DNA from 2 places in the Planococcus antarcticus DSM 14505 genome. Region 2 is predicted to be linked to the other one. Evidence: a T-box and tRNA genes for the amino acid it is inferred to sense, from the RefSeq annotation. Region 2 holds a T-box; the other holds one or more tRNA genes.
The links. The T-box of region 2 lies ahead of ileS (isoleucine--tRNA ligase). A T-box ahead of a tRNA ligase gene usually reads a tRNA of that ligase, here a tRNA-Ile.
Positions count from the first base shown of each region.

Region 1: it encodes a tRNA-Ile, which carries the amino acid that the T-box ahead of ileS (isoleucine--tRNA ligase) is inferred to sense. The anticodon was not compared.

Region 1 covers NZ_CP016534.2:1,282,019-1,293,997, reverse strand. Annotated here, with positions in the region: gene menB (1,4-dihydroxy-2-naphthoyl-CoA synthase) at 1-774, opposite strand, end outside; gene menH (2-succinyl-6-hydroxy-2,4-cyclohexadiene-1-carboxylate synthase) at 786-1,598, opposite strand; gene menD (2-succinyl-5-enolpyruvyl-6-hydroxy-3-cyclohexene-1-carboxylic-acid synthase) at 1,595-3,295, opposite strand; gene BBH88_RS06490 (isochorismate synthase) at 3,282-4,673, opposite strand; gene BBH88_RS06485 (1,4-dihydroxy-2-naphthoate polyprenyltransferase) at 4,846-5,757, shown strand; partial or broken gene BBH88_RS06480 (DMT family transporter) at 5,884-6,849, shown strand; tRNA gene BBH88_RS06475 (tRNA-Glu) at 6,863-6,934, opposite strand; tRNA gene BBH88_RS06470 (tRNA-Ser) at 6,941-7,031, opposite strand; tRNA gene BBH88_RS06465 (tRNA-Asn) at 7,036-7,110, opposite strand; tRNA gene BBH88_RS06460 (tRNA-Ile) at 7,112-7,188, opposite strand; tRNA gene BBH88_RS06455 (tRNA-Gly) at 7,204-7,277, opposite strand; tRNA gene BBH88_RS06450 (tRNA-Phe) at 7,283-7,358, opposite strand; tRNA gene BBH88_RS06445 (tRNA-Asp) at 7,376-7,451, opposite strand; tRNA gene BBH88_RS06440 (tRNA-Met) at 7,455-7,531, opposite strand; tRNA gene BBH88_RS06435 (tRNA-Ser) at 7,597-7,689, opposite strand; tRNA gene BBH88_RS06430 (tRNA-Ile) at 7,705-7,781, opposite strand; tRNA gene BBH88_RS06425 (tRNA-Met) at 7,790-7,863, opposite strand; tRNA gene BBH88_RS06420 (tRNA-Ala) at 7,885-7,960, opposite strand; tRNA gene BBH88_RS06415 (tRNA-Pro) at 7,967-8,043, opposite strand; tRNA gene BBH88_RS06410 (tRNA-Arg) at 8,069-8,145, opposite strand; tRNA gene BBH88_RS06405 (tRNA-Leu) at 8,175-8,263, opposite strand; tRNA gene BBH88_RS06400 (tRNA-Gly) at 8,294-8,368, opposite strand; tRNA gene BBH88_RS06395 (tRNA-Leu) at 8,374-8,458, opposite strand; tRNA gene BBH88_RS06390 (tRNA-Lys) at 8,480-8,555, opposite strand; tRNA gene BBH88_RS06385 (tRNA-Thr) at 8,567-8,642, opposite strand; tRNA gene BBH88_RS06380 (tRNA-Val) at 8,654-8,729, opposite strand; rRNA gene rrf (5S ribosomal RNA) at 8,740-8,855, opposite strand; rRNA gene BBH88_RS06370 (23S ribosomal RNA) at 8,995-11,926, opposite strand.
Region 2 covers NZ_CP016534.2:2,432,443-2,444,421, forward strand. Annotated here, with positions in the region: gene BBH88_RS12185 (dihydroorotase) at 1-510, opposite strand, end outside; gene BBH88_RS12190 (aspartate carbamoyltransferase catalytic subunit) at 512-1,381, opposite strand; gene BBH88_RS12195 (solute carrier family 23 protein) at 1,535-2,800, opposite strand; gene pyrR (bifunctional pyr operon transcriptional regulator/uracil phosphoribosyltransferase PyrR) at 2,828-3,364, opposite strand; gene BBH88_RS12205 (RluA family pseudouridine synthase) at 3,558-4,469, opposite strand; gene lspA (signal peptidase II) at 4,472-4,948, opposite strand; gene ileS (isoleucine--tRNA ligase) at 5,073-7,835, opposite strand; T-box leader at 7,878-8,093, opposite strand; gene BBH88_RS12220 (DivIVA domain-containing protein) at 8,131-8,652, opposite strand; gene BBH88_RS12225 (YlmH family RNA-binding protein) at 8,747-9,532, opposite strand; gene BBH88_RS12230 (YggT family protein) at 9,599-9,862, opposite strand; gene BBH88_RS12235 (cell division protein SepF) at 9,883-10,362, opposite strand; gene BBH88_RS12240 (YggS family pyridoxal phosphate-dependent enzyme) at 10,359-11,030, opposite strand; gene ftsZ (cell division protein FtsZ) at 11,140-11,979, opposite strand, start outside.

The sequences.
Region 1 (11,979 bases), 1.2 Mb from region 2:
TTTAAACGCATCGCGACCTTCTTTTGCTTCGTCTGTTGTGTAATACAACAAAGTTGCGTCTCCGGCCATTTGCTGCAATCCAGCAAGGCCATCCGTATCAGCATTCATAGCCGCTTTCACAAAACGAAGTGCAGTCGGACTCATTTCGAGCATTTCCTGACACCATTGAACTGTTTCATCTTCTAGCTGATCAAGAGGCACGACCGTATTCACTAAGCCCATGTCTAGTGCTTCCTGTGCATCGTATTGACGGCATAGGTACCAAATTTCGCGTGCTTTCTTGTGACCAATAATGCGTGCCAAGTAACCAGAACCGTACCCCGCGTCAAACGAACCAACGCGTGGGCCTGTTTGACCGAATCGTGCGTTATCTGCTGCAATTGTCAAGTCACACACAACGTGCAAAACGTGCCCGCCGCCAATTGCGTAGCCTGCTACCATGGCGACAACCGGTTTTGGAATCACACGGATCAAGCGCTGAAGATCTAACACGTTCAAACGTGGAATCTCGTCTTCTCCAACATAGCCACCATGTCCGCGTACGGATTGGTCTCCACCTGAACAGAAAGCTTTTTCGCCTTCTCCAGTTAAAACAATAACGCCTACTTGGGCATTATCGCGTGCACGAGAAAATGCATCGATCAATTCGTGAACCGTTTTCGGACGGAATGCGTTACGCACTTCCGGACGATTAATGGTAATTTTAGCAATGCCGTCAAAAATTTCATACTTGATATCTTCATATGTACGTTCTGTAATCCACTTGCGTGTCATGTTTTTCCTCCTTAGTAGGTCAAGCTTAAATACTCTCTTACTATTGTAGCAAATTCAGCAGGTTTTTCCACATGTATCGCATGTCCCGCATCGATAGTTTTATGAATAGCATTTGGCATCAGCCCAGCCATCTCCTCAGCAATCGACTCAAACTTCAAATCCAACTGTCCTGTCACCAATAAAACTGGGATTTCCAGCTTCGCTAACTTATTCCAGTAAGATATTTGCGCACCAGTTCCCATACCTCGCAGGCTGTTTGCAAGTCCTGTTGGATTTTGAGACAGCCGCTCTTCACGAATAGATCGTTTGACCGCATACGGCAGAGATTTTTGGCTGTCAAACAAAGAAATGTTTTCCCAACGATCAACAAAATTTACTATTCCTCCAGCAATAATCCGTTCTGCCAGCCTCTCGTCACGCATCCGACGTTCCTGCCGCTCTGCGTCAGACCGAAGTCCAGGAGAAGCACTTTCCAGCACGAGTCTTTTGATTCGCTCTGGAAATCTGCAGGCATAAGCCAGTGCTGTCCGTCCGCCCATCGAATAGCCCACAAGCGTTAAACAAGCCAAATTCAACTGACTGAACAATGCATCCAAATCTTCCAGCTGCCGTTCCATTGAATAAGAATCAATCATTTCTGGACAATCGGTTTCACCATGACCAATCAAATCAATCAAGACGACTTTAAACTCATTCCACGATTTTGTAATCGGCTGCCAGCTCTTAGTACTGCCCGTAAAGCCATGCAGAAAGACAACCGCTTCCTGCATGTCTCTATTAGTCATTTCAACATGATAGTGGACTCCGTTAATATCGAGCTTCATTGCTTAGCTAGCTCCTCGCCAAAGCGGGTCCATAATTTTCGGTGCGTTATGACATTCTTCTGACGATCTGTGAACACTTCAATGATTTTCACAGCTTTGTCTTTCGGCTGATCCAACGCTTCTGCCAATTGTTCTACCGTTTCCACAGCTACATATTGCGTATCATACATTTTCGCTACGTCGCCGAAAGTTAAACCCGTCGGTGTACCGAACAAATCCTCAAAATAACGCTCTTCTTGAGACTGGGGGAGATAAGAGAAAATACCGCCGCCATCATTATTCATGATAACAATCGTCAAATCCGTTGCCTGCATTTTGGACGCAATCAGACCGTTCATATCATGCAAGAACGATAAGTCGCCGATAAATAAGTAGGCCGGCCGTTGTTTTGCCGCCTGGACACCAAATGCTGTTGACACAACACCGTCAATGCCGTTTGCACCGCGGTTGGCATAAATCATGACATCCCGCTCAGTCGATTTAAAGAAGGTATCAACATCACGAATCGGCATACTGCTACCGACGATTAAATCGCAGGCATCTAATCGATCAAAAAATATTTTTGCTAAGATGCCTTCATCTAGCTCCTCCTGGCAGTGGCGGCTAACAACTTCCCAGTATAAGGCTGAAGCAACCGTCCATTTTTCCTGATAAGGGTTCTTTTTTTTCATCTCCAAAGGCAACTGCCATAAGCCGTTTGCCGAAGCCTGAATATGATGCGTAGCAACTGACTGCGCGTCCCGTAACATCGGACTTTCATCGAACACAACATAGACTTCCGGTTTCGCTGCAGCTAGGAACAAAGTCAACGGTTTTGAAACCGGCTGAGGTCCGACCCGGATAACCGCTTCAGGCACTACCTCTTCCTTGAATGCTTCATTTTTTAATAAGGCATCATACGAATCGATAATTAGATCTTTTGCTTCAGAAGGCATATTGCCCCTCAGATTCGACAAAGGATCCGCAAGAACCGGCCAATTAAGCTTATTGATAAAGTCCCAGAACTCAGGCGGCATCGGTTTTGTCATTTCTCCGACAATCAACAGGCCCTTTTTCTTTTTCATCAGCCTCTGAAAAAATTCACGGCTTTCAGGAGATAAAGACATGTCTCCACCAAAATGGGCGATTTCCCCACCACTTTCGTAAGTCTGTTCAAAATCGATGCGCAGTGGTTCACGGAATGGAACATTGACATGTACCGGGCCTTTCGGTTCGCTGCTTGCACTCTGGACAGAACGATGCAGATGGCGAGACAAGAACGCCAATTGGTTATCTGTTTCCGGCATCGGCAAATCCGTCGCCCATTTGACATGCGTTCCGAACAAATTGACTTGGTTGATCGCTTGCGGCGCTCCAACTTCCCGCAACTCATGCGGCCGGTCTGCCGTCACGACAATTAAAGGCACGCGCGCATAATACGCTTCGACAATCGCTGGGAAATAATTAGCCGCTGCAGTTCCAGACGTGCACAACAGCATCACGGGTCTGCCAGACGCTTTCGCCATGCCCAGCGCAAAATAAGCCGCTGAACGTTCATCGATTTGCCGGTATACTGTCAAGCCTTCCTGCATCATACAGGCATAGGCGAGCGGTGTGGAACGGGATCCCGGACTGATTACAGCATCCAACACTCCAAGCCCGACCAGCGAATGGGTAAATGCAGATACATATTCTGTTAACGCTTTACGACTCGTCACTCAATTGACCTCCCAATGCCCGAAGCATCGGTCTGAATTTAACCCATGTCTCGTCATACTCTGATTGCGGCGTGGAATCTGCTACAATTCCACCGCCCGCATATAAATAAGCTCTTTCGCCATCCAACAAAGCCGACCTTATCGAAACAGCAAATTCGCCATCACCTTTAGCATCAATCCAGCCAATTGGAGCTGCATAATAGCCACGGTTCATCGCTTCGTGCTCGCGGATCATCTGCAGCGCCTTCAATTTCGGCTCTCCGCCAAGCGCCGGTGTCGGATGAAGAACCTCCACCAAATCAAATAAGGTTGCGCCTGGTTTTAACTCGCCTTCAACCGGTGTATACAAATGCTGAATGTCCCTGATCTTCATTAATTTTGGCAATTTAGGTACGACCATCCGGCTGCAATTCGCTTCAAATACATCGCTGATCATCTTGACCACAAATTGATGCTCAGCCCGATTTTTCGGATCTTTCAGCAAGGCTTCGCCAAGTTCGGTATCCTTCTCAACCGTCTTGCCGCGCGGAGTGGAACCTGCTAAACATGTCGAGAGTGCTTTTTGGTCTTCTACTTTTACCAACCTTTCAGGAGTTGCTCCAAAGAAGAATTGCTCTTCCGCTTCCAAACCGAACAAGAAACTTTCAGGCTGTTCATTGGAAACCTGATACAACGCAGAAGAAGGCGAAAATTTGTGTTCAAATTCCAACTTCAGCGTCCGTGCAATAACGACTTTTTCCACTTTTTTGGCTTTAATAATATCGGTAACCTGCTGAATGGAATCCAGGTACTCTTCTTTTCTTAGTTCTATGCGGCCAGTTGCCTGTGGTTTATCATATTTATCGACTTCAGATACCTGTGCCGCATGGATCAGTTTATCACGTTCTTTACGCATCGCATCAAATTCTGCATAGCTCTCTTGTTGTTCCGTAATTAAATGAATGCTGACAAAAGCCTGCTCACCTTTTAAAACCAACTGAAAAGTTGGCACCGCAAAATAAGCCTGTGGAAACCGTGTCCATTCACTCGATTTGCTATTTAAGGGATCGAACGAAAATCCTCCGAATAGGACTGGCTGGACAGAACTTTCTTCATTGACGATTTGTTTGCAAAGGTTCTTCCAGTCATCCTTGATTTTCTTAAATCGCCCTGTTGCTTTGTTTGTAGAAAGGACATGGGCATGTCCGATTCCAACCAACGTGAAGGTCTTTTCACGATTCTGCCAGTACATGCGTTTTCCTAAGTATTCATCTCCCCCGGCTTCAAAGAATGCCAATGCTGACATGCGAGTGACTTCGATTGTTTCGGTATAAAAACGGTAGCCTTCGTAATGGCTTTCCGTAGATTTTTGGGTCGATGAAGACGATTCTGAATTCACCTGATTACCTCCGTTTTAAGACAAGAGTCTCGTTTATTCCACTTACTTTTCTACTTTTTAATATCTACCTTCTATCATACTCTTTTCTGCTAAAATCAGCACATCATTTGCTGTATTCCCTTCTATATTTGAAGTACAATGAACAGTGGAAAGAATTAAAGGAGAGATAGATATGACACATTCACTACAGGCAGACAGCGGATGGCGCGTCTGGTGGCAACTAACCCGGCCCCATACTTTAACCGCATCCTTCGCTCCTGTCTTCTTAGGAACGATGATTGCTTTAAATCATTCCCCGATCGACTGGATTTTATTCTTGGCTATGCTTGTTGCAAGTTTATTGATTCAGGCAGCTACTAATATGTTCAACGAGTATTATGATTTCGCTAGAGGCTTAGATAATGAAAATTCTGTCGGCATCGGCGGCGCAATCGTTCGGAACGGAGTCAAACCGAAAACCGTTTTAGCGTTAGCTCTAATGTTCTACGGGATCGCCGCGGTCATCGGCATCTATATTTGTTCACAAACCAGCTGGTGGCTTTTGGTTGTTGGCGGAGTAGCGATGATGATCGGCTATCTTTATACTGGCGGACCTTATCCCATTGCTTATACTCCTTTCGGTGAGCTCTTTTCCGGAGTGGTCATGGGCTATTTAATTGTTATCATTGCCTTCTACATTCAAACTGGAATGGTTACATGGGAGGCTTCTTTACTTGCTGTACCGAGTACTTTGCTGGTAGCTGCAATTATGTTGGCCAATAATATCCGCGATATTGTCGGAGACGAGGAGAGCGGCCGTAATACGCTTGCAATATTAGTCAGAAGACCCGCAGCAGTAAACATTCTAATGATGTTCTTCATACTAGCCTATGCTTGGATTGTAATTTTAGTGATCACAGGGACGCTGACACCTTGGGCTTTACTGGTATTCCTCAGCGTGCTAAAACCTATCAAAGTCGTCCAGATTTTCAAACACTTCACGGCACCGCTAAAAGTGATGCCCGCGATGAAGGATACCGGTAAAACAAATACATTTGTCGCGTTTTTACTTGGAATCGGATTGCTGATTGATTACCTTCTATAATAAGATGCTTAAAAAGGGATTTCTATGGAAATCCTTTTTTTATATCCAAATAATACTTTGAAGAACTGAATACTTGCGCTATAGTGGATGAATAATTTATATGCTTTTGTTTTAGGAGGACATAAGGTGAAACCTATTATTTTCGGTATTATCGTAGCTTTTTTCTTTGCTTTTACTTTTTTGCTGAACGCTACGACGGAAACAGTTGGCGGAAGCTGGATTGGGAGTGCCTCTCTTCGCTATATTTTTATGGTGCCCTTTTTGCTGATGATCGTTCTTTCCCGAAAAAATCTAAAGCCCCCTACTACAAGAGATGAGCAAAAATAAAGAAGCTTGGGTGTTATGGAGTTTTATCGGATTCGTTTTTTTTATGCTCCCTTGTGTTTTGCCGCTGCCTATTCTCCTAGCTCGTTGATTGCAGGAACATGGCAAATCACTATTATTGCGGATACTCTCCTTACACCCTTATTTTTAATTACCGCACATAGTAATAAAGACAACGTTTATATGCGAAGGAAAATCCCTTCGAAAGGCTTACTGATTTCTTTTATCATATTAGCCGGGGTATGTCTGATGCAGGTAGAACATATAGCAGCCGTTCCTTCTGCGACTTTATGGTTTTGTTTTATTCCCGTTATTATTGCTACTTTTGCATATCCATTGGGCAATAGAAAAATGATGGATCCATGCGGTGATAGACTGGATGCATATCAACGAGTTTTAGGAATGACATTAGCGAGTTTGCCTTTTTGGCTAATGTTATCGCTTTATGGACTGATCGCTGTCGGTGGTCCGACTGCTTCGCAAAGCTACCAAACCTTTATTGTAGCAATCAGTTCCGGAGTCATTGCTACGGTGGTTTTCTTTAAAGCCACGGACTTAGTCAGGGGAAACATGTAGAAATTAGGTGCAGTCGAAGCCATACAATCGTTGGAAGTTTTATTTGCTTTGTCTGGAGAAATTCTTTTCTTGTCCATCGCCTTGCCATCCAACTTATCTTTGATTGGCCTTCTATTGGTGATGTTAGGCATGATGGTTCACAGCTACGTTTCCGGTAAAACGAAAAAAAGAGTCATGCAATTGAATGCATGACTCTTATCGATGATGACCCCTACGGGATTCGAACCCGTGTTACCGCCGTGAAAGGGCGGTGTCTTAACCGCTTGACCAAGGGGCCAAATACTGGCGGAGAAGGAGGGATTTGAACCCTCGCGCCGGTTGCCCGACCTACACCCTTAGCAGGGGCGCCTCTTCAGCCACTTGAGTACTTCCCCAGTTTGGCTCCGAAGGTAGGACTCGAACCTACGACCATCGCATTAACAGTGCGGTGCTCTACCACTGAGCTACTTCGGAATGGTGGGCCTAAATGGACTCGAACCATCGACCTCACGCTTATCAGGCGTGCGCTCTAACCAGCTGAGCTATAGGCCCATATGTGTATATATATGGAGCGGGTGAAGGGAATCGAACCCTCATCATCAGCTTGGAAGGCTGAGGTTTTACCACTAAACTACACCCGCAAAAGTGGTGGGTCAGGACGGAATCGAACCGCCGACACTTAGAGCTTCAATCTAATGCTCTACCGACTGAGCTACTGACCCACTGTATTGAATAAAAATGGCGGTCCCGACCGGGATCGAACCGGCGATCTCCTGCGTGACAGGCAGGCATGTTAACCGCTACACCACGGGACCATTTGGTTGCGGGGGCAGGATTTGAACCTGCGACCTTTGGGTTATGAGCCCAACGAGCTACCGAACTGCTCCACCCCGCGATAATAATATAGATATTAATTCTAGCACACGCTTCATTAATAATTGTCCACACATTTTAAAAATATGGAGGAGGAAGAGGGATTCGAACCCCCGCGGGATTTGACTCCCCTGTCGGTTTTCAAGACCGATCCCTTCAGCCAAACTTGGGTATTCCTCCGTGATAAAATACATATGGTGGACCTTGCAGGACTCGAACCTGCGACCGGACGGTTATGAGCCGTCTGCTCTAACCAACTGAGCTAAAGGTCCTAAAAAAGTGGCGGCAGAGGGGATCGAACCCCCGACCTCACGGGTATGAACCGTACGCTCTAGCCAGCTGAGCTACGCCGCCGAGATTTTTAATGTGATAAGTTGGTGGAGCCTAGCGGGATCGAACCGCTGACCTCCTGCGTGCAAGGCAGGCGCTCTCCCAGCTGAGCTAAGGCCCCATTGTTTGGTCGGGAAGACAGGATTCGAACCTGCGACCCCTTGGTCCCAAACCAAGTGCTCTACCAAGCTGAGCTACTTCCCGAACTGAGTTGCTGAGTGTAAAAATATGGTGCGCCCGAGAGGACTCGAACCTCTAACCGCTTGATTCGTAGTCAAGTACTCTATCCAATTGAGCTACGGGCGCATATAAGGGATTCATCTGGTTTGCATAAATGGTGCCGAGGACCGGAATCGAACCGGTACGGTAGTCACCTACCGCAGGATTTTAAGTCCTGTGCGTCTGCCAGTTCCGCCACCCCGGCTAAGGGTCGGTATAATGTGCAAAAAAAATATGGAGCGGAAGACGAGGTTCGAACTCGCGACCTCCACCTTGGCAAGGTGGCGTTCTACCACTGAACTACTTCCGCAAAAATGGTGCGGGTGAAGGGAGTCGAACCCCCACGCCCGAAGGCGCTAGATCCTAAGTCTAGTGCGTCTGCCAGTTCCGCCACACCCGCGTGGCAATGATTCAATTAAAATGGTGAGCCATGAAGGATTCGAACCTTCGACCCTCTGATTAAAAGTCAGATGCTCTACCAGCTGAGCTAATGGCTCATTTACATGAGTGGTGCCGGAGAAAGGACTTGAACCCTCAACCTACTGATTACAAGTCAGTTGCTCTACCAGTTGAGCTACTCCGGCGAAAGAAAAAATGGTGGAGGATGACGGGATCGAACCGCCGACCCTCTGCTTGTAAGGCAGATGCTCTCCCAGCTGAGCTAATCCTCCGATAAGTATTGCCCAGCGACGTCTTACTCTCACAGGGGGAAACCCCCAACTACCATCAGCGCAAAAGAGCTTAACTGCCGTGTTCGGGATGGGAACGGGTGTGGCCTCTTTGCCATCATCACTGGACTATTTGGTTTTGAAAGACAAGATTGATTATACCAATCTCACAGGTTTTTACAAGCTTTTTCATAAAAAAACTTTTCCTTATTCTTTCAAAACTGGATAAACGACATTGACCCATTGAAATTCCTTCATGATACATTGTTTGGTTAAGTCCTCGATCGATTAGTATTCGTCAGCTGCACGTGTCGCCACGCTTCCACCTCGAACCTATCTACCTCATCGTCTTTGAGGGATCTTACTTGCTTGCGCAATGGGAAATCTCATCTTGAGGGGGGCTTCGTGCTTAGATGCTTTCAGCACTTATCCCGGCCACACATAGCTACCCAGCGATGCCCTTGGCAGAACAACTGGTACACCAGCGGTGTGTCCATCCCGGTCCTCTCGTACTAAGGACAGCTCCTCTCAAATTTCCTGCGCCCGCGACGGATAGGGACCGAACTGTCTCACGACGTTCTGAACCCAGCTCGCGTACCGCTTTAATGGGCGAACAGCCCAACCCTTGGGACCGACTACAGCCCCAGGATGCGATGAGCCGACATCGAGGTGCCAAACCTCCCCGTCGATGTGGACTCTTGGGGGAGATAAGCCTGTTATCCCCGGGGTAGCTTTTATCCGTTGAGCGATGGCCCTTCCATGCGGAACCACCGGATCACTAAGCCCGTCTTTCGACCCTGCTCGACCTGTACGTCTCGCAGTCAAGCTCCCTTCTGCCTTTACACTCTGCGAATGATTTCCAACCATTCTGAGGGAACCTTTGGGCGCCTCCGTTACTCTTTAGGAGGCGACCGCCCCAGTCAAACTGCCCGCCTGACACTGTCTCCCATCCCGATCAGGGATGTGGGTTAGAATTTCAATACAACCAGGGTAGTATCCCACCGACGCCTCCTCCGAAGCTGGCGCTCCGGGCTCTAAGGCTCCTACCTATCCTGTACAAGTTGCACCAAAATTCAATATCAGGCTACAGTAAAGCTCCACGGGGTCTTTCCGTCCTGTCGCGGGTAACCTGCATCTTCACAGGTACTATAATTTCACCGAGTCTCTCGTTGAGACAGTGCCCAGATCGTTACGCCTTTCGTGCGGGTCGGAACTTACCCGACAAGGAATTTCGCTACCTTAGGACCGTTATAGTTACGGCCGCCGTTTACTGGGGCTTCAGTTCGCACCTTCGCTTGCGCTAAGCACTCCCCTTAACCTTCCAGCACCGGGCAGGCGTCAGCCCCTATACGTCACCTTACGGTTTTGCAGAGACCTGTGTTTTTGCTAAACAGTCGCCTGGGCCTATTCACTGCGGCTCTCTCGGGCTATTCACCCTACCAGAGCACCCCTTCTCCCGAAGTTACGGGGTCATTTTGCCGAGTTCCTTAACGAGAGTTCACTCGCTCACCTTAGAATTCTCTTCTCGCCTACCTGTGTCGGTTTGCGGTACGGGCACCTCCCGCCTCGCTAGAGGCTTTTCTTGGCAGTGTGAAATCAGGGACTCTGAGGTAAACCTCTTGCCATCACAGCTCAACGTATCAGGAATGGGATTTGCCTCATTCCACGCCTCACTGCTTGGACGTGCACAACCAACGGCACGCTCTCCTTATCCTTCTGCGTCCCCCCATTGCTCAAACGGCGGGGAGGTGGTACAGGAATATCAACCTGTTGTCCATCGTCTACGCCTATCGGCCTCGACTTAGGTCCCGACTAACCCTGAGCGGACGAGCCTTCCTCAGGAAACCTTAGGCATTCGGTGGACGGGATTCTCACCCGTCTTTCGTTACTCATACCGGCATTCTCACTTCTAAGCGCTCCACCAGTCCTTCCGGTCTGACTTCAACGCCCTTAGAACGCTCTCCTACCACGGATCTCCGAAGAGATCCATCCACAGCTTCGGTAATCCGTTTAGCCCCGGTACATTTTCGGCGCAGTGTCACTCGACCAGTGAGCTATTACGCACTCTTTAAATGATGGCTGCTTCTAAGCCAACATCCTGGTTGTCTAAGCAACGCCACATCCTTTTCCACTTAACGGATATTTGGGGACCTTAGCTGGTGGTCTGGGCTGTTTCCCTCTTGACTACGGATCTTATCACTCGCAGTCTGACTCCCAAGCATAAATCACTGGCATTCGGAGTTTGTCTGAATTCGGTAACCCGGGATGGGCCCCTAGTCCAAACAGTGCTCTACCTCCAGGATTCTCTATCTTGAGGCTAGCCCTAAAGCTATTTCGGAGAGAACCAGCTATCTCCAGGTTCGATTGGAATTTCTCCGCTACCCACACCTCATCCCCGCACTTTTCAACGTGCGTGGGTTCGGGCCTCCAGTAAGTGTTACCTTACCTTCACCCTGGACATGGGTAGATCACCTGGTTTCGGGTCTACAACTGCATACTCTGTCGCCCTATTCAGACTCGCTTTCGCTGCGGCTCCGCCTTCTCAGCTTAACCTTGCATGCAATCGTAACTCGCCGGTTCATTCTACAAAAGGCACGCCATCACCCATTAACGGGCTTTGACTACTTGTAGGCACACGGTTTCAGGATCTATTTCACTCCCCTTCCGGGGTGCTTTTCACCTTTCCCTCACGGTACTGGTTCACTATCGGTCACTAGGAAGTATTTAGCCTTGGGAGATGGTCCTCCCGGATTCCGACGGAATTTCACGTGTTCCGCCGTACTCAGGATCCACTCTGGAGGGGCAGGGTTTTCGGCTACGGGGCTATTACCCGCTGTGGCGGACCGTTCCAGGTCGCTTCGCCTAATCCTGCCTTTTGTAACTCCGTATAGAGTGTCCTACAACCCCAAGAGGCAAGCCTCTTGGTTTGGGCTGATCCCGTTTCGCTCGCCGCTACTCAGGGAATCGCATTTGCTTTCTCTTCCTCCAGGTACTTAGATGTTTCAGTTCCCTGGGTCTGCCTTCTCATGTGCTATCAATTCACACATGGATACTGCCCAATTAAAGGCAGTGGGTTCCCCCATTCGGAAATCTCCGGATCACAGCTCACTTACAGCTCCCCGAAGCATATCGGTGTTAGTGCCGTCCTTCTTCGGCTCCTAGTGCCAAGGCATCCACCGTGCGCCCTTTCTAACTTAACCAATGGTTAATTAAAAAGTTGTGGCACCAAGTGCCACACGTACATGAATTGCTT
Region 2 (11,979 bases):
GATTTCCGCTGCTTCTTGCATCGTTTCGTACATCATTCCCGCTTCTTGAATGCCGACACCGTCATCCGTGAAAGCGAAAGCACCGTTTTCTTTTAGTTCCTGTAAGTTCGTGCGTTCTTTTCCTGCTTCTCTAATGGTGATCGAAGCATACGGCAAAACTCGGATAAGCGCATTTTTTTCAATCAATCCGTTGACTAGCTGCAGATTTTCTTTCGTATCCGGAACAGGACGCGTGTTCGGCATCGCACAAATTGTGGTGAATCCGCCTTTTGCTGCTGAATGTGTTCCGCTTTCGATTGTTTCTTTCTGCTCCCCCCCCGGTTCACGCAAATGCACGTGGATATCGACAAACCCTGGTGCGATCATTCGGCCTTTGCCGTCAATTTCTGTTTCATCTTTTACTGTCAAGTCTTTACCAATTTCATCGATCTTGCCGTTCACAATGCGGATATTGGTTGGTGACAATTCTCCATTTTGCAGCATGTTTACGTTTTTCATGAATAAATTCAAGTTAATCTCTCCCTTTCAATGCGTATTCAAGTACTGCCATCCGGATAAAAACTCCGTTTGCCATTTGTTTAAAAATTCGTGAGCGTTCGCATTCAACTAAGCAATCTGCAATTTCCACACCACGATTGATCGGCGCTGGATGCATGATGATGGCACCGTCTTTCATTTTCTTTTCTCGTTCAATCGTTAAGCCGTATTGCTCATGGTAGTTTTCTTTCGAGAAAAGAGCTGACACTGCGTGCCGTTCATGCTGCACTCGGAGCATCATGACGACATCCGTGTGTTCAATAAAATCATCTAAATGCTCTGAAGATTCATAGTCTCCGCTCCACTCCTCCGGGCACACAAAACTCACTTTCGCTCCTAATTGCTGGAGTGCCGCAGCATTTGATTTTGCCACACGGCTATGCGCAATGTCTCCGACGATGGTGACATGAATCTCTTCCACGCGTCCGAACTCTTGGTAGATTGTCAACAAGTCCAGCAGAGACTGCGTCGGATGCTGTCCTGAACCGTCTCCGCCGTTGATGACTGCGACGTTGCAGCCTTCAAGTTGCTGGTAATACGCTTCTTCTTCGTGGCGAATAATCACTGCACCCACACCGATTGCTTCCATCGTCTTAACGGTGTCATACAGCGTCTCTCCTTTTAAGATGCTGGAAAAGGCTGTTTCAAACGGCAGAACTGCTAGTCCCAATTTATGCTCAGCCATTTCAAAACTCATCTTCGTCCGTGTACTCGGTTCAAAAAACAGATTAACGACTGTGCCATCAATTGGTGCTTTTTCACCGCGCTGAAATTCTCCTGCACGATCCAGTAAGCTCATGATTGTGTCATTTTCTAAGTTGTTCATGGATAGTAAGTTCGGCAAAATCCTTCATCCTTTCATCTTTCAGACAAAAAAACACCTTCCCAGGGGCAGGAAGGTGTGAGGAAAAAAGGGCAGAGTCCACCCCAATCTTCAACCCTTTCCATGCCTCTCTGGACATTCATTAAAAGGTAATTATTCAGTTCCGTCGTCCAGTTATTTTTTATTTAAGCCTGGCAGTACCAGGTTTAAGATGACTCCGACGATAGCGGCGAGCGCCATTCCCTCGATCGAGAAGGATTCGCTGAATTCAAGTTTAGCCCCGCCGATGCCGATGACCAAGATGACTGAGGAAATAACCAAGTTGCGGTTGTTGCCAAAGTCGATGTTGTTGTCCACTAGCATGCGTAGTCCGGAAGAAGCAATGATGCCGAACAGCAGGATGGAAATTCCGCCGAGAACAGCCGTTGGAATCGTCTCGATGACGGCCATCAATTTGCCAAAGAAGGAAAATGCGATGGCGAACACTGCCGCTCCAAATATGACGTAAACTGAGAATACTTTCGTAATGGCCAGGACGCCGATGTTTTCACCGTATGTCGTCTTTGGCGGACCGCCGACCAGTGAAGAGATAAAGGTTCCGATACCGTCACCTAGTATTGAGCGGTGCAATCCCGGGTCTTTTATGTAATTTCGATTGACAATCTTGCCAAGTACCAATTGATGACCGATATGTTCAGAAATTGTAACGATGGCAATTGGGACCATGACGAACAACAGCGTCGGTGTTACTTGAAACGAATAATCCACTCCCGGAATTAGGAACTCCGGTACTGCAAACCAGCTCGCTTCTCCAATTGCTGTAAAGTCGATGATGCCGATGGTGGCCGAGTAGGCATAGCCTACGATGATGCCAATCAGGATCGGCATCAATGAAATGATGTTCTTGAAATAAATGTTGCAGATAATCGCTGTCAGTAAGGTTACAATAGCAGCTGAGAAATGGATCAAGCTGTATTCCGATCCGTTCCCTATTGGAATATTCATCGCCATATCCACCGCTGTACCCGATAAGGCAAGTCCGATAACAATGATAACCGGTCCCACCACAATCGGCGGCAGCAGCTTCATCAGCCATTGGTAGCCGGTCTTCCAGATAATCAAAGCGACGATGGCGTAGACCAATGAAACAAACATAGCGCCAATCATTGCCGAGCCAATACCACCGGTTTCAGTGGCAATCGTGATCGGCACGATAAAGGCGAATGAAGACCCCAGATATGCCGGTACTTTAAACTGTGTGATGAGGATAAAGATGATTGTTGCAATTCCACTTGTTAGCAATGCGATAGCTGGGCTCAATCCGACTAGTTGAGGCACTAGAATTGTCGCTCCAAACATTGCAAACATATGCTGTAAGCTTAGCGAGATCCATTGTCCTGTTTTTGGTTTATCTTGTACGTCTAAAATTGCTCCGCTCAATTTCCATTCTCCTTTGTTTCCGACTCTTTATTCGTGAATGGCAACGCGGTCCACTTGATCGCTTTCAACCATTTGAACAATGATTCGTTCATCACTTGAAGTTGGAATGTTTTTTCCGACAAAATCTGCGCGTATTGGCAATTCGCGATGTCCTCGGTCAATCAATACTGCTAGTTGAATTTGTGCCGGTCGTCCTAGGTCCATAACGGCATCCATAGCTGCGCGCACAGTGCGTCCTGTATAGAGCACATCATCTACTAAGATGACTTTTTTATCGAGTATGCTGTGTTCAATGTCGACTTGCTGCACTAACGGTTCTTGGTTTTTTGTTTTGATGCTCAAGTCATCTCTGTAAAGCGTAATATCAAGTTCGCCTTTCATGATTGGGCGCCCTTCGATTTTTTCGATTTTTTCAGCCAGTCGCTTAGCGATAAACGCGCCGCGCGTTTTAATGCCGACTAATATACAATCATCGATGCCTTTATTGCGTTCGATGATTTCATGTGCAATACGCGTTATCGCTCGGCTAATTGCCTGTTCGTCTAGAATATCTGCTTTTTCCACCATGAGATCCGCTCCTTTTTTGCAAATAAAAAACCTCTTGCCTGAGAGGCAAGAGGATAGATGCGCAGAAAATTCAACACGGAAGACAGACTTCCGGCTTGCGTAAATACCTTTTCAGCCTCTCTGGACTGTTTTTAAAGGTGTTCATTATTCGATTCGTTTTTTTAAGTATAAAGAAAGAAGATCCCTTTTGTCAATCCTTGTCGCGAAGAGATTCTAGAAGTTCTGAAAATTCAGCTGGTGGCTCTGCAGAAAACTCCATGTATTCATTGGTTTTCGGATGAACAAATCCGATGACTTCCGCGTGAAGAGCTTGGCCACCAACATCCATTGTTTTCTTCGGTCCATACTTTGGATCTCCAACAAGCGGATAACCAATGTATTTCATGTGAACACGGATTTGATGAGTTCTGCCTGTTTCCAAGCGGCATTCTACTAATGTGAAATCACCAAAACGTTCCAATACTCGGAAATGTGTTACGGCATGCTTTCCTTTATCCACAATTGCCATATTCTGGCGTTCTTTTGGATCGCGCGCTATCGGTGCCTGAATTGTTCCTTTATCATGAGGAATGTGACCATGTACCAATGCTACGTATTTGCGGGTAACGGTCTTTTTCACTAATTGATCAACTAATGAAGTATGAGCAACGTCATTTTTCGCTACCATTAACAAGCCAGATGTATCTTTGTCGATTCGATGAACAATTCCAGGACGCACAACGCCATTGATTCCTGAAAGATCTGTACAGTGATGCATCAAGCCATTTACCAACGTTCCATCGGCGTGTCCTGGAGCCGGATGAACAACCATCCCTTTTGGTTTATTAACGACGAGTACGTCTTCGTCTTCATAGACAATCTCCAAATTCAAGTCCTCTGGCACTACATCCAGCTCTTCAAGCTCTGGAGGCGTAACAATAATGATATCCTGTAACCGTACTTTGTAATTTGGTTTTACGATAATGCCGTTGACTTTTACTGCGCCTTCTTTGACCCAGTTGGCGATCTGCGAGCGTGACCAATCTTCATCTATCGATGACACGGCTTTATCTACTCGTTCGCCTGCCATTTCTTCTGTAATTTCAATTGTTAAATCTTCCATCATTAAGACACCTTTTTCTTTTGTTGTTTTTCGTCATAAATAATAAAGATAATCATCAACACAACACCGATTGTTAAAGCAGCATCTGCAACATTAAATATCGGAAAATCGTATTTGATCACCGGAATCAGCACATCGACAAAATCGACGACTTCTCCGCGCAGCATCCGATCGATAAAATTGCCAACAGCTCCACCTAAGAGAACCATCAGGCTTAGCTGAAACAAAGGCTGTCCTTGTGCATGTTTATGAAAATAGTAAAGAATTCCGGTGATGACCGCCACGGTAATGATGGCAAACAACCACATCTGCCCCTCAAGCATTCCCCACGCAGCCCCGCGGTTACGGTGCGACAGCCAGCCGAGGTAAGGATCAATTACCGAAATCCGTTCACCCAGTTCCATATTTTTCAGGACCAGCCATTTGGTCCATTGGTCTACTGCAATTATCACTAATGCGATTCCATAATAAATAAACATCCATATCCTCCGTCAATTCATCAGTCAATCTATTTTAACACAATGTTGAGGAAAAAAGTAAAGGTCTGAAAAACCGGATACCCGGTTCTCCAGACCTCTTCTGTTTATTAATCTATGGTTTTGCTTAAGCGTACTGCGTTTCTACAACACTTGCGCAGCGAGGGCATAGGGCTGGATGTGCTTTGCTTTGGCCAATTTCTTCAGAAATTGTCCAGCAACGTTGACATTTTTCGCCTTCAGCTTTTTCGACTGTTACAGAAACTTCATTTAGTTGAACAGCATGTTCCGGAGCATTATCTTGTGTACCGCCGTATTCATATTTCGATACGATAAACAATTGAGCAAGATTTTCATCAATTGAAGCCAGTAATGTCGCAAGTTCTTCATTGCCGTAAACGGTCACTTTCGCTTCCAGAGATTTACCGATTGTTTTAGCTGCACGTGCTTCTTCTAATGCTTTCAACACATCGTCGCGAACGTCCATAAAGCGGCTCCACTTTTCATCAAGCCCTTCAAATGCCGCATTCGAAACAGCTTCTGGGAAGTCAGTCAATTGAACACTTTCTTCTTCTACAAAGCTCAAGTAAGACCATAGTTCATCCGCTGTATGAGGAATGATTGGTGCAGACAATTTCAAAATTGCCATCAACGAATCAAACATAACCGTTTGCATGGCACGACGGTGAGGATGATCTGCACTTTCGATATAGACAACATCTTTCGCTACGTCTAAGTAGAACGAGCTTAGATCGTTAGCACAGTAATTGTTCAAGGCGTGATAGATTGTCGAGAATTCGTATGTTTCATACGATTTCCGTACTGTTTCTACCATTTTTTGCAATTTCATCACCATGTATTGATCCATTTCACGCATGTCTTCAAATGCAACGCGGTGCTCTTTTTCGCTAAAGTCAGCTAAATTTCCGTGAAGGAATTTCAGCGTGTTGCGGATTTTCCGGTAAACTTCTGAAACTTGCTTGAAGTTTTCATCAGAAACACGAACATCTGCCGTATAATCTACAGAAGCAACCCAAAGACGCAGAATATCCGCTCCCATTTGGTTCATTACTTTTGACGGTACAATGACATTCCCAAGCGATTTACTCATTTTACGGCCATTGCCATCCAGAGTAAAACCATGGCTCAAGATGCCTTTATACGGTGCGATGCCATTGATAGCGACACTTGTCGTTAGTGAAGAGTTGAACCAGCCGCGGTATTGGTCAGATCCTTCAAGATAAAGATCTGCTGGATACTGCAAGTCTTCACGCTCTACAAGAACACCTTGGTGGGACGATCCAGAATCAAACCAAACATCCATGATATCCGTTTCTCTAGTGAACAAGCCGTTCGGGCTGCTTGGATGAGTAAATCCTGGCGGTAATAATTCTGCGGCCGAACGCTCAAACCAAATGTTCGATCCGTTTTCACGGAACAAATCAGCAATATGGGCAATCGTTTCTTCTGTGATGATCGGATCGCCATTTTCAGCATAGAATACTGGAATCGGAACGCCCCATACACGTTGGCGCGAGATATTCCAATCGCCACGGTCGCGCAGCATATTGTAAAGACGCGTTTCGCCCCATGCTGGAGTGAACGAAGTTTCTCTGATAGCTTTTAGGATTTGGTCACGGAACGCATCAATCGATACAAACCATTGAGCCGTTGCACGATAGATTACCGGCTTTTTCGTCCGCCAGTCATGTGGGTACGAGTGTGTGATAAAAGAAAGTTTCTCAAGAGCGCCAGCATTATCCAACGCTTCCGTGATGGATTTGTTGGCTTTGTCGTAGAATTCGCCTTCAAATCCAGGCGCTTCATCTGTCATAACTCCGCGCTCATCAACTGGACAAAGAACATCCAATCCGTATTTCTTGCCGATTAAGAAGTCATCTTCCCCGTGGCCAGGAGCTGTATGGACACAGCCTGTACCCGAATCTGTTGTAACATGTTCTCCAAGCATCACCAGTGAAGCGCGGTCGTATAATGGATGTTTTGTCAGGATATGTTCCAATTCAGCTCCTTGTAATACGCGAATAACTTCGTAGTCTGTCCATTCCAATTCTTCGGCGACTTCTTTTAATAGCTCTTGTGCGACGATATAAAGAGAGCCATTTACGGAAACTTCCGCGTAATTCAATTTGGCATGCACAGAAATCCCAAGGTTTGCTGGGATTGTCCACGGTGTTGTTGTCCAGATTACTAATTTTGTACCTTCCGCTAATACACCTTTACCGTCAGTAACAGGGAAAGACACGTAAATCGAAGGAGATTTTTTATCGTGATACTCAATTTCTGCTTCAGCAAGTGATGATTCACTTGACGGGGACCAATAAACGGGTTTTAATCCTTTATAGATATAGCCTTTATTGGCCATTTTACCGAACACTTCAATTTGACGCGCTTCGTATGCCGGTTTTAATGTGACGTAAGGATTGTCCCAATCACCGCGTACACCGATGCGTTTGAACTGAGAACGCTGACTATCGATTTGTTGATACGCATATTCTTCGCATAGCTTACGGAATTCCGCTAACGACATTTCTTTACGGTTAACGCCTTTGTTTGTTAACGCTTGTTCAATCGGCAATCCGTGCGTATCCCAGCCTGGAACATATGGCGCATGAAAGCCCATCATAGAACGAGAACGGACGACCATATCTTTTAATACTTTGTTTAACGCATGACCCATATGCAAATCGCCGTTCGCATAGGGAGGTCCATCGTGAAGAATAAAGAAAGGACGGTCTTTCGTCCGGTCTAATACTTTTTTGTAAATGTCCATCTCTTCCCACTTTTGTTGCATTTCCGGTTCCCGGTTTGGCAAATTGCCGCGCATTGGAAAATCGGTTTTCGGCATTAATAACGTATCTTTGTATTCCATTTCTATTCCTCCTGTAGGCATAATAAAAAGCCCTCATCCCTGGAAAGGGACGAGAAGCTTTGACTCGCGGTACCACCCTTGTTGCAGCTAGATGGCTGCCACTCGATCACCGTAACGTGGCGTAGACGAAATTGGGTACTGTCGTTCACCAATTCTGCTCAAGAGTGATTTTCATCCATGCGTCCGTATCAGGCTTTCACTATCCCTGATTCGCTAAATCGTCCTTGCATAGCCTACTGTCTCTATCAGCGCGTTTTTTTGTATGTCGTAATTATAGAAGTAGAAAGTCTCAGAGTCAAGAGTTCGACTCTTCTTTGTCCTTCTCGATTTTCTCTAAGTTCTGAGTATCGATATCGTATTCTAATAAGGTTTCCCAATCATCTGTTTCGATCAAATCCAATTGGGCTTCGACTAGCATTTTAAAGCGATTTTTGAAAATACGTGATTGCTTTTTCAACTCTTCAATTTCTGTCGCGATGCGGCGTGCTTTAGTCAACGACTCATTGACGATGCGGTCCGCATTCTTCTCTGCTTCCTTGATAATCAATTCGGCTTCTTTCTGCGAGTTGCGACGCACTTCTTCTGAAGCTTCTTGGGCCACAAAAATCGATTTTTGTAATGTCGATTCAATTGTATTGAAATGACCAACCCGCTCATCGGTAGTACGCAAACGTTCTTCAAGTGTTGACTTATCTTTCAGTAGGATTTCATAATCTCTCATAACTTGTTCCAGGAATTCATTTACTTCATCTTCCTGATATCCTCGGAATGCTCGGCTGAATTCTTTGTTATGTATATCTAACGGGGATAATGGCATTGAGTAAACCTCTCCTTAACTTGTCATCTTATCTTTCTATTATACAGTTCATGACATTAAATTTCAGTATTATTTTGCATTTTCTCAAAGCTGCCTAGTTTTTAGCTTCCAGGCGGCCAACCTGCAATCGTACTTTGTCCTTTTTAGTGCGGCCTTCGATCATAATCAACCGCACACGTCCGTAGCCTCTTGAAGAAATCATATCCGATTCGTGCAGTTCGAATGATGGCTGCTCCTGGAGAGTCCAGTTGACTTTTACTTTTCCTCCATGAATCAGTGCAGACGCTTTCTGGCGGGAAATATTATAGACCGAACTCATAACCGTATCCAGTCGCATCGAGCTGACCGTATACGATTCTTCTGTCCATTCTTCGCTCGTATCGATCAATTGCTCTATTTCTGTTACTTCATTTAATTGAATTTTCACCTTCGCAGCGCTGATAAAATTACTTTCCAGATACGGACTGATTTCATTCATAACAGCGAGTTGGACACGTTCATTGTCGATACGGATATCTCCGAATTTGCTGCGATCGAGCCCGAGTGACATCAATGATCCTAAAATATCTGGATGGCGCAAATTGACAAATTTTGACGGATATTTCAATTCAAAAACTGTAATACTGAAATCTTCTTGTTGCGGTTCAAAATAAGAAGGATACAGCAATACCCGCTGTCTTTCTGCATTTTTAAAAACCCCCGAAGACATCATTTCCACATCACTCGATCCCATCACGGCCTCGACGATAAAACGCTGGCGAGGATCCAGAAAGTCAGTTAGCTTTGGTGAATAACGATCTTCCACTTCACGAAGCCATCCTGATACCTGTTCGATAAACTGCTGCTCTTCTTTTCTGAAATGTTGAAATATCTCTTCCATGCAAATGCTCCTTCACGTTTGATCCGTTTTTCAAGAGAAAAACCTCACGTGACGTGAGGTTTTGAATTAAATGAGGTAACCAGCCAGTACAAGAATACCTTGGCTTGCTAAACTTAAAGTGAAAATCGCAACAATCGGTGAAATGTCGATCATGCCGATTGGCGGAATAAAGCGTCTGAATATATCCAAATACGGATCCGTGATTTTGGAAATCATTTGGCCGAATCCCGATTCCTTGATGCTTGGCACCCAACTCATGAAGACGCTGACAATCAGGATATAGAAATAGATGTTAATTGCCGAAAGCAATAAATCCACAAATACTGTCATATTATTTTAAGGCACCTCTCTTATTGTTGATCATCGTAATAATAATCTGAAATAGCGCCATCCACTTCTACAGTGTCTGGTACACACAGGAAGATGTCAGTTCCGATGCGTTGAATATCTCCGCCAAGGGCATAAACTGTTCCACTTAAAAAGTCGATGATTCGAAGACCCTGATCTTTTTCGATACGCTGCAGATTGACAACTACAGCTTGCTTGCTTTTCAAGCTTTCTGCAATATCCTGTGCTTCAGCATAAACTCTTGGTTCTGCCAAGCTGACTTTTGAAGATTTTGAAGCACTCTGCAAACTGACTAAATTAGGCACAATGGTCTCCTCCACTTTCTGGCGCCGTTCTTTCGGTACTTTTTTCGGCTCTTGCATTGCAGCCGGTTTTTCATACCGCGGTGCTGGCTTTTGTTGTGTTGCAGATTGTTCCTGCGCTTGTTCTTCTTCGTACTCATCTAAATAAAAGAAATTTTTGAATTTATTTTTCACACTCATCGCTTTGCCTCACTTTCTGCCCCCACCAACGCTGTTCCAATCCGGACGAAACTTGCCCCTTCCTGAGCAGCAATTAAGTAATCATTGGACATGCCCATGGAGCATTCTGTGCATGGTGCATGGGTCCATTGTTTTTCTGACACTTGGAGTTGGAGTGATTTTAATCCTTTAAATGCCTCGCGAATAGCAAGCTCATCCGTCGTATTCGGCGCCATCGTCATTAACCCAACTACCTGGATTTTGTCATAAATCTCAAGTGATTTGATGAAATCAATTGTTTCGTTAGGTGCAATCCCGCTTTTTGACTCTTCGCCAGAAACATTCACCTGAACAAAACACTTGACTTGGTTGCTTGCCCGTTTTTGGATTTCTTTCGCCAAGCTCGAGCGGTCCAAGGAATGTAGATAATCAATTTCATTGATGACGTCTTTTACTTTTCTAGTTTGCAGATTGCCAATATAATGCCAAGACACACTTTCATCTATTGCTTCAAGTTTTTGCGATAATCCTTCAGGACGATTTTCACCTAAATGACAAATTCCCGCTCGGATCGCTTCCTTCGTGCGTTCCACGCCTACTTGTTTTGTAACTGCAATAATTTGTATGCCGTGCTTAACGGCGTTTAGCTGTTCGCTTATTTCTTCAAAGACTGGTTTCATAGGTTTCATACATTCACAACTTTTCTATAGGTGGTCAATCTATTATAACAAGATTTGGCTGATTTATCAATTAAGCCTGACACCAAAAAAACAGCTGCCCAACCGGCAGCTGTTTGGATTAACGTCTCTTTTGACGATTGCGTAAAAATGTTGGAATATCCAATGCGTCATCGTTATTTTTTTCCTGTCTTTGCGGTTCTTGATTGTAATAAGGAGGCTGTTCTTCACGGCGCTGCTCGTCGCGGCGTTGATCTTCACGACGAGCATCACGGATTGAAGGAGCCGGAGACTGTTGCTGAATCGATTGTACGCGACTTGAATTTAATCCGGATCCTCTTGGCGTTCTTGGTTGCAACTGCTCTTCATTAAAACCAGTAGCAATAACCGTCACAATGATTTCATCTTTCAAATTATCGTTGATAACAGAACCGAAAATCATATTTACTTCTTCGTCAGAAGCTGAAGCTACAATATCAGCTGCTTCTTGTACTTCATATAGGCTAAGGTTCGATCCCCCCGTAATATTCATCAGGACGCCTTTTGCACCATCAACAGAAACTTCAAGCAACGGGCTAGAAACAGCTTTTTTAGCAGCTTCTGAAGCACGATTTTCTCCTGAAGATACTCCGATTCCCATTAATGCAGAACCTTTGTTGGACATAATTGTTTTTACATCGGCAAAATCCAAGTTGATCAGTCCGGGAACGGCGATCAAATCGGAAATACCAGATACTCCTTGGCGAAGCACGTTGTCCGCTTCACGGAATGCTTCAAGCATTGGTGTATTTTTGTCGACGATTTCAAGAAGTCGATCATTCGGGATGACGATTAATGTATCAACAGATTCTTTCATAGTAGAAATCCCGCCGATTGCTTGTGTTGAACGTTTACGGCCCTCGAAAGTAAATGGACGTGTTACAACACCAACAGTTAACGCACCAAGTTCTTTGGCAATCCC